2 regions of the Comamonas aquatica genome follow, and region 1 is predicted to be linked to the other one. Evidence: riboswitches for the same ligand, from Rfam matches in the RefSeq annotation. Region 1 holds a riboswitch; the other holds the start of a gene.
What was found. A riboswitch is a leader RNA that binds a small molecule or an ion and turns the genes downstream of it on or off. The one in region 1 is predicted to bind cobalamin.
Positions count from the first base shown of each region.

Region 2: linked by a shared signal. The riboswitch ahead of KAQ61_RS02590 (TonB-dependent receptor) and the one ahead of cobO (cob(I)yrinic acid a,c-diamide adenosyltransferase) in region 1 are both predicted to bind cobalamin.

Region 1 is NZ_CP072916.1:1,217,299-1,224,486, forward strand. It holds gene KAQ61_RS05805 (FecCD family ABC transporter permease) at 1-153, opposite strand, end outside; gene KAQ61_RS05810 (ABC transporter substrate-binding protein) at 179-1,186, opposite strand; cobalamin riboswitch at 1,321-1,546, opposite strand; gene KAQ61_RS05815 (GNAT family N-acetyltransferase) at 1,606-2,109, shown strand; cobalamin riboswitch at 2,161-2,376, shown strand; gene cobO (cob(I)yrinic acid a,c-diamide adenosyltransferase) at 2,503-3,129, shown strand; gene KAQ61_RS05825 (ABC transporter substrate-binding protein) at 3,129-3,998, shown strand; gene KAQ61_RS05830 (FecCD family ABC transporter permease) at 3,995-5,029, shown strand; gene KAQ61_RS05835 (ABC transporter ATP-binding protein) at 5,029-5,838, shown strand; gene cobW (cobalamin biosynthesis protein CobW) at 5,882-6,961, shown strand; gene cobN (cobaltochelatase subunit CobN) at 6,961-7,188, shown strand, end outside.
Region 2 is NZ_CP072916.1:550,233-557,420, forward strand. It holds gene KAQ61_RS02580 (hypothetical protein) at 675-941, opposite strand; gene KAQ61_RS02585 (TonB-dependent receptor) at 1,337-2,623, opposite strand; gene KAQ61_RS02590 (TonB-dependent receptor) at 2,533-3,285, opposite strand; cobalamin riboswitch at 3,422-3,648, opposite strand; gene KAQ61_RS02595 (hypothetical protein) at 3,855-4,019, opposite strand; gene miaA (tRNA (adenosine(37)-N6)-dimethylallyltransferase MiaA) at 4,260-5,252, opposite strand; gene KAQ61_RS02605 (multidrug effflux MFS transporter) at 5,293-6,531, opposite strand; gene KAQ61_RS02610 (alpha/beta hydrolase) at 6,679-7,188, opposite strand, start outside.

The DNA.
Region 1 (7,188 bases):
AATCCCCAGCACGACGGCGACCAGCAGCAGCCCCAGGGCGGCCAGGGTCAGCAGACCCCCGCGCAGCCACAGGCCGGCCGCGTGCAGCAGGGCGGGCGCAGGCGGGCGCGCCACGGTCTGCATCAGCACCGTGCGCACCCGGGCGCGGGCCATTGGGCCCGGCGTGGACGGCCGTGTGTCACTTCGCGCGGCCCTGCAGCTGCAGCATCGCCTCGGCGATCTGCTCCATGCCATCCACCTGGCGGATGGAACCCTGCAGCGCATCGGCATCCACGATCACGATGCGCTGGTGCTTGACGGCGTCCATGTGCCGGGTGACCGGGTCCTGCTGCAGGAACTCCAGCTTCTTCTGGTAGTCGTCGGCCGGGAAGCGGCGGCGATCCATGCGGGCGATGATCAGCACCGACGGGTTGGCCTTGGCGACGGTCTCCCAGCCCACGGTGGGCCACTCTTCGGTCGAACTGACGATGTTGCGCAGGCCCAGGGTCTGCATCATGTAGCCGGCCACGCCGTTCTTGCCGGCCATGTAGGGGTCGGCTGCCAGGTCGGCGCTGGAGAACCACAGCGCCGCCGTGAGCTGCTGGCGCTGCGCGCCCTGGACCTTGGCCACGGCCTGGGCCTGGCGGTCGCTGAGGCTCTGGACCAGCTGCGCGCCGCGCGCCGGCACGCCGAAGATCTCGGCCAACTGGCGGATGCTCTTGTACAGGGTCTGGACGTCGTAGCTGGCCGTGCGCGTGCCGTCGGCGCCGACCAGGTTGTTCTTGCCTTCGCAATCGGTAGGCATGGCGTAGGTGGCGATGCGCAGGTCATGGAACTGCTCGCGCGTGGCGACCACGCCGTCCTTGCCCACCATCCACTCGAACTGCGAGACCACGAGGGCCGGGCGCTTGCCGATCACCGACTCGAAGCTGGGAATGTTGTCCGACAGGCGCGGCACCTTGTCGTTGATGGCCTTGAACTGCGGCAGCACGGGGTTGAACCACAGGGCGGTGCCCACCACCTTGTCACCCAGACCCAGGGCATAGAGCATTTCCGTGCCGCCCTGGCCGATGGTGACCACCGAGGCCGGTGCCCGGTCCAGGTGGAGGCGATGGCCGCAGTTCTGCAACTGCAGCGGGTAGTCCGCAGCGTGGGCAGACAGGGCGGTGGCCAGCAGGGTGGCGTAGGCAAGGCGTCGAGGCAGCATCAGGGGGCTTCTTTCCAGAAAAAGCGGGTACCCCTGGAAGCACTGGCAACACCCCTGCGGCGCGCGGGACCCCGAAAGGCCCTGGCAGGCAGGTCCACGGGACATTGCTCACTTCCCGGACACCCCGCCGGCAATCGATGGTTGGTGCTTTGGCAGGTCTCCTGACTGGCACGTCATCGCGTCGCCCCGCCTTCCCGAATGTGGATTCAGTGGCGGATGGGGCGGGCTCGTTGCCTACAGTTGCGGGGGCAGTTCCATTCGGCCGCCAGCCCCTGAAGCGGGTGGCGGTCATTGGATTCCCTCATGCGGCTGGCGGTGGCTGGCGCATGTCCTTGCGGAACCAAAGTTCGGGTAATGTAGCTGATTTTGTAGCGTCTGGCGCAGGCACCGTCTGCGTGGACACCTGTTTCCAGTCTGATATGTCCCTTCCCGAATGCATGGCCATTGCGCCCGTCCACCGCCTGGAGGCGGTGCAGGACTTCTTGCACATGGCCCGCCAGCAGATGTTCGGCACGCTGGTGGATCCGCAGCAAACCCCCGCGGATCTGCAGCATTTTGAGCAGGTGTACGCGGCGGGCACGGGCGGCATGTGGGCGGCCCGGCATCCGCAGCACGGCATGGTGGGCAGCATTGCCTACCGCGCCTACGATGGACGCTTCGCGCAACTGGATTTCGGCGCGCTGCGCGTGGTGGAGGTGGTGCGCCTGTTCGTCGCCCCGGTGTGGCGCCGGCAGGGGCTGGCTGTGGCCTTGATGGACCACGTGCGCCAGCATGCCATCGCCCAGGGGGTGCAACTGCTGTACCTGCACACGCACCCGTTCCTGCCGGGCGCGCTGGAGTTCTGGCAGCAGCAGGGCTTTCAGGTGGTGCAGCGCGAAACGGCCGCGCCCTGGCACACCATCCACATGCAATGCGCGCTGTAGCGCTTGCCGCCCGCGGTCTGCGCCGCAGGGCCGGCAGTCGCTTCTGCTTCTATAATCCAGACTCCAACAGGAGCCCTGCCGCACCCGCGTGCGTGGGGTGAAACGGGAAGTCCGGTGACCTCGCACCCCTGGTGTAGAGCATTCCGGCGCAGCCCCCGCTGCTGTAAGCCTGACAGACACACTTCGATGCCACTGGGTGCCCCCCGGGAAGGCGGTGTGCGCTGTATGACGGCAAGCCAGAATACCGACCTGTTGGCACGCAGTTGTATGCCACGGGGTGTGGGCCGTTTGCTGACAGGTTCCATCCCGCCTTGGCGGGGCGCCGGCCCGCCGCACACACACACCACCTTCCCGTATGGGCATGCCTTTCCATGGAAATGGCTCGGGGAGAGCATGGACCTCACGTTCAAACAACAGCATGCCGAACGCATGCAGGACAAGAAAGCCCAGGTGCAGGCTGCCATGGCGCGCGCCCAGGTCGAGCGCGGCATCGTCGTGCTGCTGACCGGCCATGGCAAGGGCAAGACCACCTCGGCTTTCGGCATGCTGTACCGGGCCCTGGGCCATGGCCTGCGCGCCGGCGTGGTGCAGTTCATCACGGGCACCCACGCCTCGGGCGAAGTCACCTTTTTGCAGCAGCAGGGGCTGCTGGGGCAGGGGGCGAGGGCCCAGGTGGACTACCACGCCATGGCCACGGGCTGTTCCTGGCAGCGCAGCGACTGGGACGCCGACCTGCCCGCCGCCAACCAGGCCTGGCAGGCGGCGCAGCGCATGCTGGCCGACCCCAGCCTGCGCCTGGTGGTGCTCGACGAGCTGACCTTCATGCTGCAGTACGGCTATCTGGCGCTGCCCGAGCTGCTGCAGGCGCTGGAGCGCCGCCCCGCCGGGCAATCGGTGGTCATCACCGGCCGCAGTGCGCCGGCACCGCTGCTGGCGCTGGCGGACACGGTCAGCGAGATCGCCGACACCCGGCATGCCTTCCAGGCCGGCGTGAAGGCGCAGGCGGGCGTGGACTTCTGATGCGGCCACCGCTGCGAGCTATGCTGCTGGCGCTGTGCGCCGGCCTGCCCATGGCCGTGGGGGCGGGGGCGCTGCCCACACTGATGTCCACCAACATCTGCGCCGACACCCTGGCGCTGAGCCTGGCGGCGCCGCAGCAGATCCTGTCGCTGTCGCGCCAGAGCCAGGATGCGCAGCGCTTTTCCCTGGCCGCCCAGGCCCGGCAGTTTCCCGCCAACGAAGCGACGGCGGAGGACGTGCTGCACCTGCAGCCCCAGGTGGTGTTGGCCTCGCGGCGCTGGAATGCCCGGCACCAGACGGCCTTGCTCCAGCGCCATGGCGTGCAGATCGTGACGGTGCCGTTTCCCACCGACTGGGAGGGCATCTTCAGCAGCACGCGCAAGATGGGCCAGGCCCTGGGGCGCGAGGCCGCAGCGCAGGCGCTGCTGGACAGCCTGTCCGCGAGGCTGGCGCAGTTGCGCGCCACACCGCGGCCTTTCAAGGTCCTGTACCTACGCCCGAATGGCGGCAGCGCGGGGGCGCAGACGCATGTGGACGCCGTGCTGACGGCCGCCGGCCTGCGCAACCATGCCAGCGCGCTGGGCCTGCAGGGCTGGGGGCGCATCGACCTGGAGCGCATTGTGCAGAACCCGCCCGACATCTTCATCACCCCCGGGCTGGTCAATGACGCGGCCTACGCCCGCTCCGGGCTGAGCCGCCATCCGCAGATGCAAAAGCTGCTGCAGCACATCCCCGTGGTGGTGCTGCAGCACAACGACTGGGGCTGCAGCAACTGGCAACTGATCGAGGCGGCCGAGTCGGTGGCCGCCCAGATCGACGCCTTGCCGCGGCCTGCCGCCCGGGTGGCGCTGCGCGAGGGGGCGCCATGATGCGCTGGACCCCGCGCACCGGCATGCCCCGTGTCTGGCTGCTGAACACCGGGCTGCTGGCCCTGCTGCTGGTGCTGGCCGGCATCTCCCTGGGCATCGGTTCGGTGTCCATCGGGGTGGCGGACTGGTGGGCGGCTGCCTGGCAGCCTGCAGGCGCCAGCGATCTGGCCGTGCGCCACCAGGCCATCGTGCAGGAAATCCGCCTGCCGCGCGTGGTGCTGGCGGTGCTGGTGGGCATGTCGCTGGGTGTCGCGGGCGCGGCCCTGCAAGGCCTGCTGCGCAATCCGCTGGCAGAGCCCGGCCTGCTGGGCGTCAGCTCCAGCGCCGGCCTGGGTGCCGTGCTGTGCATCTATTTCGGGCTGTGGCACTGGAATGCCTGGCTGTTGCCCACGGTGGCCATGGCCAGCGCGGCCGCCGCCACCCTGGTGCTCTACCGCATCGCCAGCCGGGGCGCTAGCAATCTGACCCTGATTCTGGCGGGCGTGGCCATGTCCTCGCTGATGGCGGCGCTGACGTCGTTGGCCATCAACCTGGCCCCCACGCCCACCGACATGCAGGACATCGTGCTGTGGCTGATGGGCTCGCTGGCCGACCGCAGCTTCGACGAGGTGCGGCTGTGCCTGCCGTTCATTGCGCTGGGGCTGCTGATCCTGGCCGGCAGCGGCCGGCAACTGGATGCGCTGACGCTGGGCGAGGACGAGGCCGCCAGCATGGGCGTGAACCTGCCGCGGCTGCGCGCGCAGGTGATTGCCGGCACGGCGCTGTGCGTGGGTGCCAGCGTGGCGGTGACGGGGTCCATCGGCTTCATCGGGCTGGTGGTGCCGCACCTGTTCCGCAGCCTTGTGGGCTACCGGCCTTCGCGCCTGCTGCTGCCCAGTGCGCTGGGCGGGGCCGTGCTGCTGCTGGGGGCAGACATTGCGTTGCGCCTGCTCAGCGGGCGGGTGGAGCTGATGCTGGGCGTGGTCACGGCCCTGATCGGCGCGCCCTTCTTCTTTTACCTGGTGGTGCGCGAGCGCTGGAGGCATCGCTGATGCGTACGCTGTCGGTCGAGTCGCTGCAGGTGGCATGGCGGGGTCAGGCCTGCGTGCAGGACCTGTCGTTCCAGGTCCAGTCGGGTGAGCTGTTGGCCCTGATCGGCCCCAACGGTGCGGGCAAGAGCACGGTGCTGCGGGCTCTGGCCCAGTTGCTGCCGCACCAGGGGCGGGTGCTGCTGGATGGCGAGGACCTGGCCCGCCTGGCCCCCCACCAGCGCGCCAGGCGCCTGGCCTACCTGGCCCAGGGCGACCAGGTGGCCTGGCCCTTGCAGGTGCGTGACTTCGTGGCGCTGGGGCGCTTGCCGCACCAAGGCCGCTGGCGCCTGGCATCGGCATCCAAAACCGATCAGAATGCCGTGGATGCTGCGCTGAGTGCTATGCATTTGACGGACATGGCCGAACGCCACCTGCACGCGCTGTCGGGCGGCGAACGCGCCCGCGCGCGCCTGGCCCGTGCCATGGCCGTGCAGGCGCCGCTGCTGCTGGCCGATGAGCCCGTGGCGGCGCTGGACCCCTACCACCAGCTCAGTGTGATGGAGCTGTTGCGCGCCCAGTGCAATGCCGGCCATGCCGTGGTCGTGGTGTTGCACGATCTCACCCTGGCCAGCCGCTTTTGCGACCGCGTCCTGCTGCTGCAAGGCGGGCGGGCCGTGGCCTGCGGTGCGCCGCGCCATGTGCTGACCCCGGCACACCTGCAGCGTGTCTACCAGGTCCAGGCCATGCATGGCGAGCATGAAAGCCAGGGCTATGTGCTGCCCTGGCGCTGCGGGCCTGGGACAGAACCCTCGGGGGCCGGCGTGCGCTGAAGCCGACGACCCATTTTTCACGGATCACAGGAGTCTTTCGACCATGAACACCCACCAAAAAATTCCCGCCACCATCGTCACCGGCTTTCTGGGCAGCGGCAAGACCACACTGCTGCGCCACATCCTGGCGAACGCCAATGGCCGCCGCATTGCGGTGATCGTCAACGAGTTCGGCGAGCTGGGCATCGATGGCGACATCCTGCGTGGCTGTGGCATCGGCTGCGAGGACGAGGCCGGCGCGCAGAGCGGCCAGCTGTACGAGTTGGCCAATGGCTGCATGTGCTGCACCGTGCAGGAAGAGTTCTACCCGGTGATGCGCAAGCTGATCGAGCGCCGCGACGAGATCGACCACATCCTCATCGAGACCAGCGGCCTGGCCCTGCCCAAGCCCCTGGTGCAGGCCTTCAACTGGCCCGAAATCAAGAACGCCTGCACGGTCGACGCGGTCATCACCGTGGTCGATGTGCCCGCCACGGCGGCCGGGCAGTTTGCTGCCAACCCCGCGGCCGTCGATGCCCAGCGCAAGCAGGACCCCAACCTGGACCACGAATCGCCGCTGCACGAGCTGTTCGAGGACCAGCTGATCTCCGCCGACCTGGTGGTGCTGACCAAGCTGGACCAGGCCAGCGCCGCCGAGCGCGCGCAGGTCGAAGCCATCGTGCGCGAGGAAGTGCCGGCTCAGGTGAAGATCGTGGCCGCCAGCCATGGCCAGATCGACCTGGACGTGGTGCTGGGCCTGTCCAGCGCCTCGGAAGACAGCATCCATGAACGCGTGGGCCACCACGAGCACGGTGAGGACGACCACCACCACGACGAGCACGACCATGACGTGTTCGACTCGGTGGTGGTGCAACTGCCCGAGGTGGAGCGCGAGGCCTTGCTGGCCCAGCTGGCCGCCATCGTGGCCGAGCACACGGTCTACCGCATCAAGGGCTTTGTGGCCCTGCCGGACAAGCCCATGCGCCTGGTGGTGCACGGCGTGGGCAAGCGCTTTGACAGCTACTTCGACCGCCGCTGGCGCGAGGACGAGGCCCGCCAGACCCACCTGGTGTTCATCGGCCACGACCTGGAGGAAGGCGCGATCCGCGCTGCGCTGGACGGCCTGACTGCCGGAGCCTGCTGATGCACCTGCTCGCTGTCCAGCCCGGTGGCTTTGTCGACGACGAAGCCTTTGTGTCCAGCCTGGGCCAGTCGCCGGCCGATGTGGTGGTGCTGAGTGCGGCCGACACCACGCTGGCGCTGCTGGCCGATGCCTATGAACAGTTGCAGGCACAGGCCACAGCCCCGGGGCTGGAGGGCGAGCCCCTGCCGACGGTGCGCCTGGCCAACCTGATGCACCTGCGTCAGCCC
Region 2 (7,188 bases), 670 kb from region 1:
CGGGCGGTAGCCCCGCGGTGTCGGTCAACACTGCTGTGGAGCCTGCCCCTGCAATCCTGGGACTGTTTGTGCCACATGCTGGGCAGGCCGAGATCGCAGTGCGCCAGCGTTCTCATGGTTGAGGGATGGCCTGGGCATTCCCGGTCTGATGGCTTTATTGCGGTGGCGTGCCAGGGCGATGTTGCCGTCTGCGGTGGCTGGCCCCTGGCGGATGCATGCAGCCCGATGCCCAAGATCGGATGGGGAAAATCCTCTGCGCAAGTAGCCCAGGTCACAGGACTTGCACCGTTGGTGAGGTACTGACGACCATGCAGCCGCAGTCAGTGGCAGCACCTGCGGTGGTGACGGTCATACCTGCGGCCAGCCACACACACCGATGGCTGAAAAAAATCTACCGGAGTGGAATCGGCTGCCCCACGGTGCCAGCCGCTGTCTTGACGGACATCGCGGCTGAAATGGTGACGCGAGCGCTGTTCCGCGAAGACCCAGGCGTTGCATGCGGAAATGCTGCATTCAACGCCTGCCAGGTCCGGCAGTACCTTGATGCTGTAAGGTGGAAAGCCACGGAGCGTGGGGCATGGGCCTGGCGGTGCGACGGACACGCCCTGTTTTTTACCTTTTGGGGCAGTGCAGCTTGTAGATACTGCGCGATCAGCTATCTTTTTCGAGAAATCTCAGTCTTTGGTGGGGCGGCGGCCGGTCAGGGACCAACCGGCGTGCATGTTGTTCTTGTCGTTCTCGTATTCCCAGTTGGTGCCGCAGCGCTCGCAGACGTAGCGGGTGACGGTGACCATGCCGGTGGCGCGTTCGCGCTTGTAGTTGCTGCCCTGGGCCAGCTCGACGTGGCCGGGGGCTTTGCGCCAGTTGCGCTGGATGCCGGCGCAGGCATCGCACATTTCGATTTTTTTGAGTTCGCTCTGGCGCTGTGGATCTTGGGTCATGGTGTTCTTTTCGGCGGGCACGCAGGGCGTGCAGGGGGCATCACTGTACCTAAATCAGGCGGACGGTGTGCTGGCGGGCGGGATGGCGTGGTGGTGGGGCAGGGTACCGGCCATCGAGTGGGTCCGATTTGGTCTGCGTCTGGCACGCCTTTGGGCTGGAGAGGTCGTGCGGGGCGCAGGCCGTGCACGGTGTCTGCACCGAGGCACCGACGGTGTGGCGCTGGGTGAGGCACGCCACCTGCCGGGCGCTGAAGGCTGGGTCTTGCACCTGCCCCAAGCGGCCAGTGCGGCGCTCTGGCCGTCGCTGGCCGCGTGGGACATGCGCGGCATGGGGTTGGGGGGGCATGTCCCACCGCTGTACCGCGCCCGGGCGTGGGCGCGTCAGGGGCGCGGGGTCAGAACTGCACGCGTGCACCCAGTTTCCAGGTGCGCTCGAACTGCACGGGGTAGATGGCGTCGTCGCGCACCCAGATGCCGTTCTTGCGGTCCAGCAGGTTGCTGACGCCCACGTACATGTCCAGGTGCTTGTTCAGCTGGTGGCGGTAGGTCAGGTCCGTGCTCTGGAAGGCTTTCTGCCGCTGGGCGTTGTTGTTGTCAAAGTCGCCCGCGGCCCAGGTGCTGCTGCGCCAGGTGTGCGACAGGTGCAGGTTGCCACGTTCCGTCACGCGCAGGTTGAGGCCCAGCACCACGCTGTGGCGCGAGACGCCCGGCAGCTCCCTGCCATCGAAAGCGCCGCCGCCGTCGTTCTCGCGGTCGATGATGGCGCGTGTCCAGGCGTAGTTGATGTGGCCGGACAGCCGCGGGGTGATCTGCACGCGGTCCTGCAGCTCCAGGCCGTACTTGTGGGATTGGTCGATGTTGGTGTTGATGCCGGAGAACGGACCGGTCTCGAAGTAGTAGATCTCGTTCGAGAGCTTGGCATAGAAGGCCGACAGTTTCAGGCGGTGGTGTGCCGTCTGGTGGTTGGTGCCCACGGTCAGCGTGCGCGCCTTGGCGGGTTCGATGAAGCCGTTGAAGGCGGTGACGGGCGAGCCCGAGCGCCAGTCGGTGAAGAAGAAACGATCCACGTCCGGGGTGACGAAGGCGTCGCTGTAGTTCGCAAACAGTGCCAGTTGCGGCGACAGGCGGTGGTTGGCCCCCAGCTCCCACGAGGTCAGACGCTGCTCAGATTGCAGGGACTGGCCGCTGAGCGGGCTGTGGCGGTAGGTGACTTCCTCGCGGCGGATGCCGGCGGAGAGGGTGAGGGCCTCCAGCATGTACTGCCCCTGCAGGAACAGGCCGCGGTTGTGCTTGGTGGTGCTGCCGGATTGCGTGCGCTGGCCATCGAAGTTCTGATAACCCGCATTCAGGATCAGCGCGTCGTGCTGGAACTGCGCTGCCACTTCGTTGTACACGTAGCGGTACTGGGCGGGCGTAGAGTTGGGGTACCGCGAGGACTTGTCCTCATCGTTGTGGCGGGCCGACAGCTTCCACTGGCGGTTCACGCGGTACTCGGCGCCTAGGCTCCAGTGGTCGCTTTGCAGCTTCTGCTGGATGTAGGGGTAGGGGTCTCCGGTGTACATGCCGGGGTTGGCGTTGAACTGTGCCTGCGTCAGCGGATTCGGGTAGCGCGTGTCGATGTGCGAGGCGCCGGCCTCCATGTCCAGGCGCAGGCCTTCCACCGGCTTGAGGGCACCGGCCACACGCCAGGTGTTGCCTTCCGACTGGTCCCGGTGCCCGTGGGGTCGGGGCTGCTGAATCCGTTCACATGGCTGTGGTCCAGGGTGGCCGACAGATCGAAGCGCTCGCGGACCAGGCCTGCCGAGGCGATGGCGCCGCGCTGCCCGTGGTCGCCCGCATAGGTTTCCAGGCTGACGCCGCTGCGCGGCTTGGTGTAGATCTGGATCGTGCCGGCGGTGGCGCCGTCACCGAACATCACGGCACCGCTGCCCTTGGTGATTTCGATGCGCTCGATGTCGCTGAGCGAGATCGAGCCGATGAGCTGTGGGATGGAGTCGATGTTGTTGAGGCGGCGGCCATCGACCGAGATCACCAGGTTCTGGAAGCCGTCATTGCCATAGCCCCGCATGCTGATCTGCGGGGTGTAGCGGTTGCCGTAGCTGGGGCTGATCTGCAGCGAGCTTTGCTGCGCCAGATAGTCGAACAGCGAATGCGCGCCCGAGCGCTCGATGTCGCTGCGGGTGTGCACTTCGGACGCATAGGGCGCATCCTGGTCGTGCATGTCGATGCGTGTGGCCGAGACCACGATGGGCTCGCTGAGGCTGGACTGGGCGCTGGCAGGGGCCGCCAACAAAGACAGGGCGGTTCCCACAGCCAGGGAACAGGGGGAAGGACGGAAGGGCATGGACATCACTCATCAGGCCGCGATCCTGCGTCCCCGCAGGCGGCGGCGTTGCGTACATGGATGCACCGCGTTTGGGGAAGGGGGCTGCTGAAGGCAGCCAACATGCCGCACTCGTCGCTGCCACCCCGCAGCGCATCCGACTCTGTACGTTTCGGCCGGTCTCCGGGCTGGTGCGTTGGTCCGGTTGACCGGACATGTGGAACGCCTTCCCAGGACGTTGTCGTCCCAGTGGCACAGGTTCCACAGACTCGCACTTACCGTTGCGGGGGCAGCACAGGCATTGCATCCATCGGGGGATGGCGCGCACCTGTTTCCCGTTTAACCCAGGGCGTGACCGACCTGGGCACCGATAACGTGGTTACCGCCTCTTGGGAGGCAGTGGACGGCGATGATACCGGGCTTCCCGCCCGCACGGGTTGCGCGGCGCAGGTGCCCGCAGCGCTGGGACGTGCATCCAGGTTGTGGCGTGACAGGGGGTTTGCTGAAAGTTGGTGCTTGCACTGTGTGGGCGCGCCCGCGGCATCACCGCGCGCACGGAGCCTGTGGCGTGGGGCGTGTGTCCAGCGCGCTCAGCGCGAATGCACCACGCTGGCGTCGATCTCGCCATACACGGTGATGCCGCTGCCGCTGCGGGCGCTGGTGTCCGAGGGCTGGTAGTACTGCGCGCGCTGGGCGCAGCCACCCAGGGCCAGTGCAAAGCACAGGGCGGTGGCGCAAAGGGTCATGGTTCTCATGGGCAACTCCTGGTCCAAGGCTAAGGCCTGGGCGGCCGGGGCCGGTAAGCAGAGGTAAGTGTCACCCTGGCAGGCGGGGGTATCCGGGCACAGGGGGCACCGACAGGCCTCCGAAGGCCTGGGTCATTGGACCGGGCGCAATGGGCCGGTCCATCGCCCCGTCCTTGGCCGGGGCCAGCCCGGTCCTGCACCGGGGGAAGTCCGGTGCGCGCAGCCTGCCTGCTCGGTCAGGGGGGCTGGTCAGGCCGGCAGGCACTGCAGCGCGGCCTGGACCAGCTGCATGGTGGCCAGCGGGTCGTCGCAGGCGATGGTGCGGCGCTGGGGCATGCTGCGCAGCCAGGTGATCTGGCGCTTGGCCAACTGGCGCGTGGCGGCAATGCCCTTTTCGCGCACCAGGTGCATGTTCAGTTGCGGGGCGTTCTTGCGGACCTGCCAGTCCAGCTCTTCCCAGACTTGGCGGTAGCCCACGCAGCGCATGCTGGGCAGGTCGGGGTGCAGGTCGCCGCGTGCGCGCAGGGCCTGCACTTCGTCGATGAAGCCGGCGTCCAGCATCGCCTGGAAGCGCTGGGCGATGCGGGCGTGCAGCCAGGCACGGTCGCTGGGTTCCAACGAAAACAGCGTGCAATCAAAGGCGGGCTGTGCGTCTTCAGCTCTCTTTTTTGCTTGGTGAAAGCTGGACAGTGGCTGGCCGGAGATGTGCCACACCTCCAGCGCACGCTGGATGCGCTGGCTGTCGCCGGGCGCCAGGCGGGCGGCGGTTTCCGGGTCCACCTGGGCCAGTTCGGCATGCATGGCAGGCCAGCCGATGCTGGCGGCCTGGGCGTCTAGCCGGGCGCGCACCTCGGGGTCGGCGGCAGGCATGTCGTCGATGCCGTCGAGCAGCGCCTTGAAATACAGCATGGTGCCGCCCACCAGCAGCGGGATGGCGCCGCGTGCGCGGATCTCAGCGACCAGGCGCTGGGTGTCCTGCACGAACTCGGCCGCGCTGTACGACTGCAGCGGGTCGAGGATGTCGATCAGGTGGTGGGGCACGGCGGCCCGCTCCTGCAGGCTGGGTTTGGCGGTACCGATGTCCATGCCGCGGTAGACCAGGGCCGAGTCCACGCTGATGATTTCACTGGGTTGGCCGCGCTGGGCCAGGACGGCGGCCAGGGCCAGCGCGCCGTTGGTTTTACCGGAAGCCGTGGGGCCTGCAATCGCAATGCAGGGCAGAGGGTGGGGGGACGCAGTCAAGGCAGGGGGCAGGAAAGGGTTGAAGCCAGCCCGGCGCGCATCAGGCCGAAGTGGCCGCGCCGGGGGCGCCGTAGCGGCGCACCAGCGTCCATGATGCCAAGGCTGCGGCCAGGCACCACAGGCCCAGGCCGAAAACCAAGGGGTACACAGTGCCATTGAAGCTGCGGCCCAGCACCTGCCCGGTGGCAAAGGCGCACACCATCATGATGAAGCCGTTGAGCGCCGAGGCCGTGCCCGCCGCCTGCGGAAAGCTGCTGACCGCGCCGCTTTGCCCGCAGGGCTGCTGGATGCCGTGGGCCACCGGGTACAGCATGCACACCGCAGCATAGGCCAGGCCGCTGCGCACGCCGGCCCAGGCCAGCGCCGCCAGCAGCACGGCGCACAGCAGGGCCAGGCCGCCGGCCACGGCCACGGTGCGGCGCACGCCCCAGCGCACCAGCAGGCGGCGGCACAGGATGGTGCCACCGATGTAGACCATGCCGTTGGCGGCCAGCAGCAGGCCGATGTCCTGTGCGCTCCAGCCCAGCACGCCCATGAACACGAAGGGCGAGCCGGTCAGGAACACCACCAGCCCGGCGAACGAACAGCTGGTGGTGGCCGTGTAGGCCAGGAAGGTGGGGTGGCTGAGGATGCGGCGCCAGTTCTGCCACAGCAGCCGCGGGCGCAGGGCGTGCGGGTTGAAGTGCTGCACGCTTTCCTGGAAATGCAGCCACACCAGCAACCAGGCCCCGCTGCCGGCCAGCGCCAGGGTGACCATGGTGGCGCGCCAGCCCAGGTGGGTGGCCAGCAGGCTGCCCAGCAGCGGGCTGCTGCAGGCCAGCACGCCCAGGCCAGTCAGGGCCTTGGACATGGCCTGCGCCCCTTCGACGGGCTGGTACAGGTCGCGCACGATGGCGCGCGCCGCCATGACGGCCGCGCCCAGGGCGGCGCCCTGCAGCACCCGCAGCACGATGAGGCTGTGCATGTCGGGCGCCAGCGCGCAGCCCACGGCCGCCAGCACGTACAGGCCGATGCCGGTCAGCAGGATGGGGCGGCGGCCCCAGCGGTCGGACAGCGGGCCCCACAGCAGCTGCGAGCCGCCAAAGGCCAGCAGCAGTGCGGTGAAGGTGGTCTGGGTCTGGGCCACGCTGGCGCCCAGCTGTTCAGTCAGCAGGGGCAGGGCCGGCAGGTACAGGTCGGTCGTCAGCGGCTGCAGGCCCAGCAGCAGGGCCAGCATGGCGATGACGAACACGGGGGACATGGCCGCGCGTGGGGCGGCGGAGGGGGAAACAGAAGACACGAACAACCAGTGCGAAGTGAAACCAACGGGCGGCAGGCCATGGGGACCGGCCGCCGCGCAGGTTAGCAGTTGCACCTGGGCGTGGTGTCGCTTGTTTAAGACAGTGGCAAAAAATGCCGCTGGCGCTTGCCAGGTAAGCGCGAACAGCTATGGATTTTTAGGCGCCAACCACGCGGCCAGGGCGGCGCGGTACTGGGCCTGGCCCAGGCTGTTGGTGTTGTGGTGCGTGCCGCCTTGCACCAGCACCCACTGCTTGGGCGGCACGGCGGCGTCGTACAGCTGCTGGCCCAGGGCCGGGGGCACCAGCGTATCGGCGCTGCCGTGCACCACCAGCAGCGGCGCGCCGATGTGGGCCACCTTGTCCAGCGAGTCGAATTTCTGCGTGATCAGCGGCCCCAGCGGCAGCCAGCCCCACTGGAAGTTGCGCGCCATGTCCCGGATGTTGGTGAAGGTGCCTTCCACCACTAGGCCCTGTTCGTCGTCGACGCGCGTGGCCAGGTCGATGGCGATGGCCCCGCCCAGCGAGTGGCCGAAGATGAAGCGTGGCGCCTGGGGGTGCTGTTGCGCCAGCCAGTGCCAGGCGGCCAGCGCGTCTTCGCGGGCGCTGACCTCCGAGGGCAGGCTGGCCGGCTGGGTCTGGCCGAAGCCGCGGTAGTC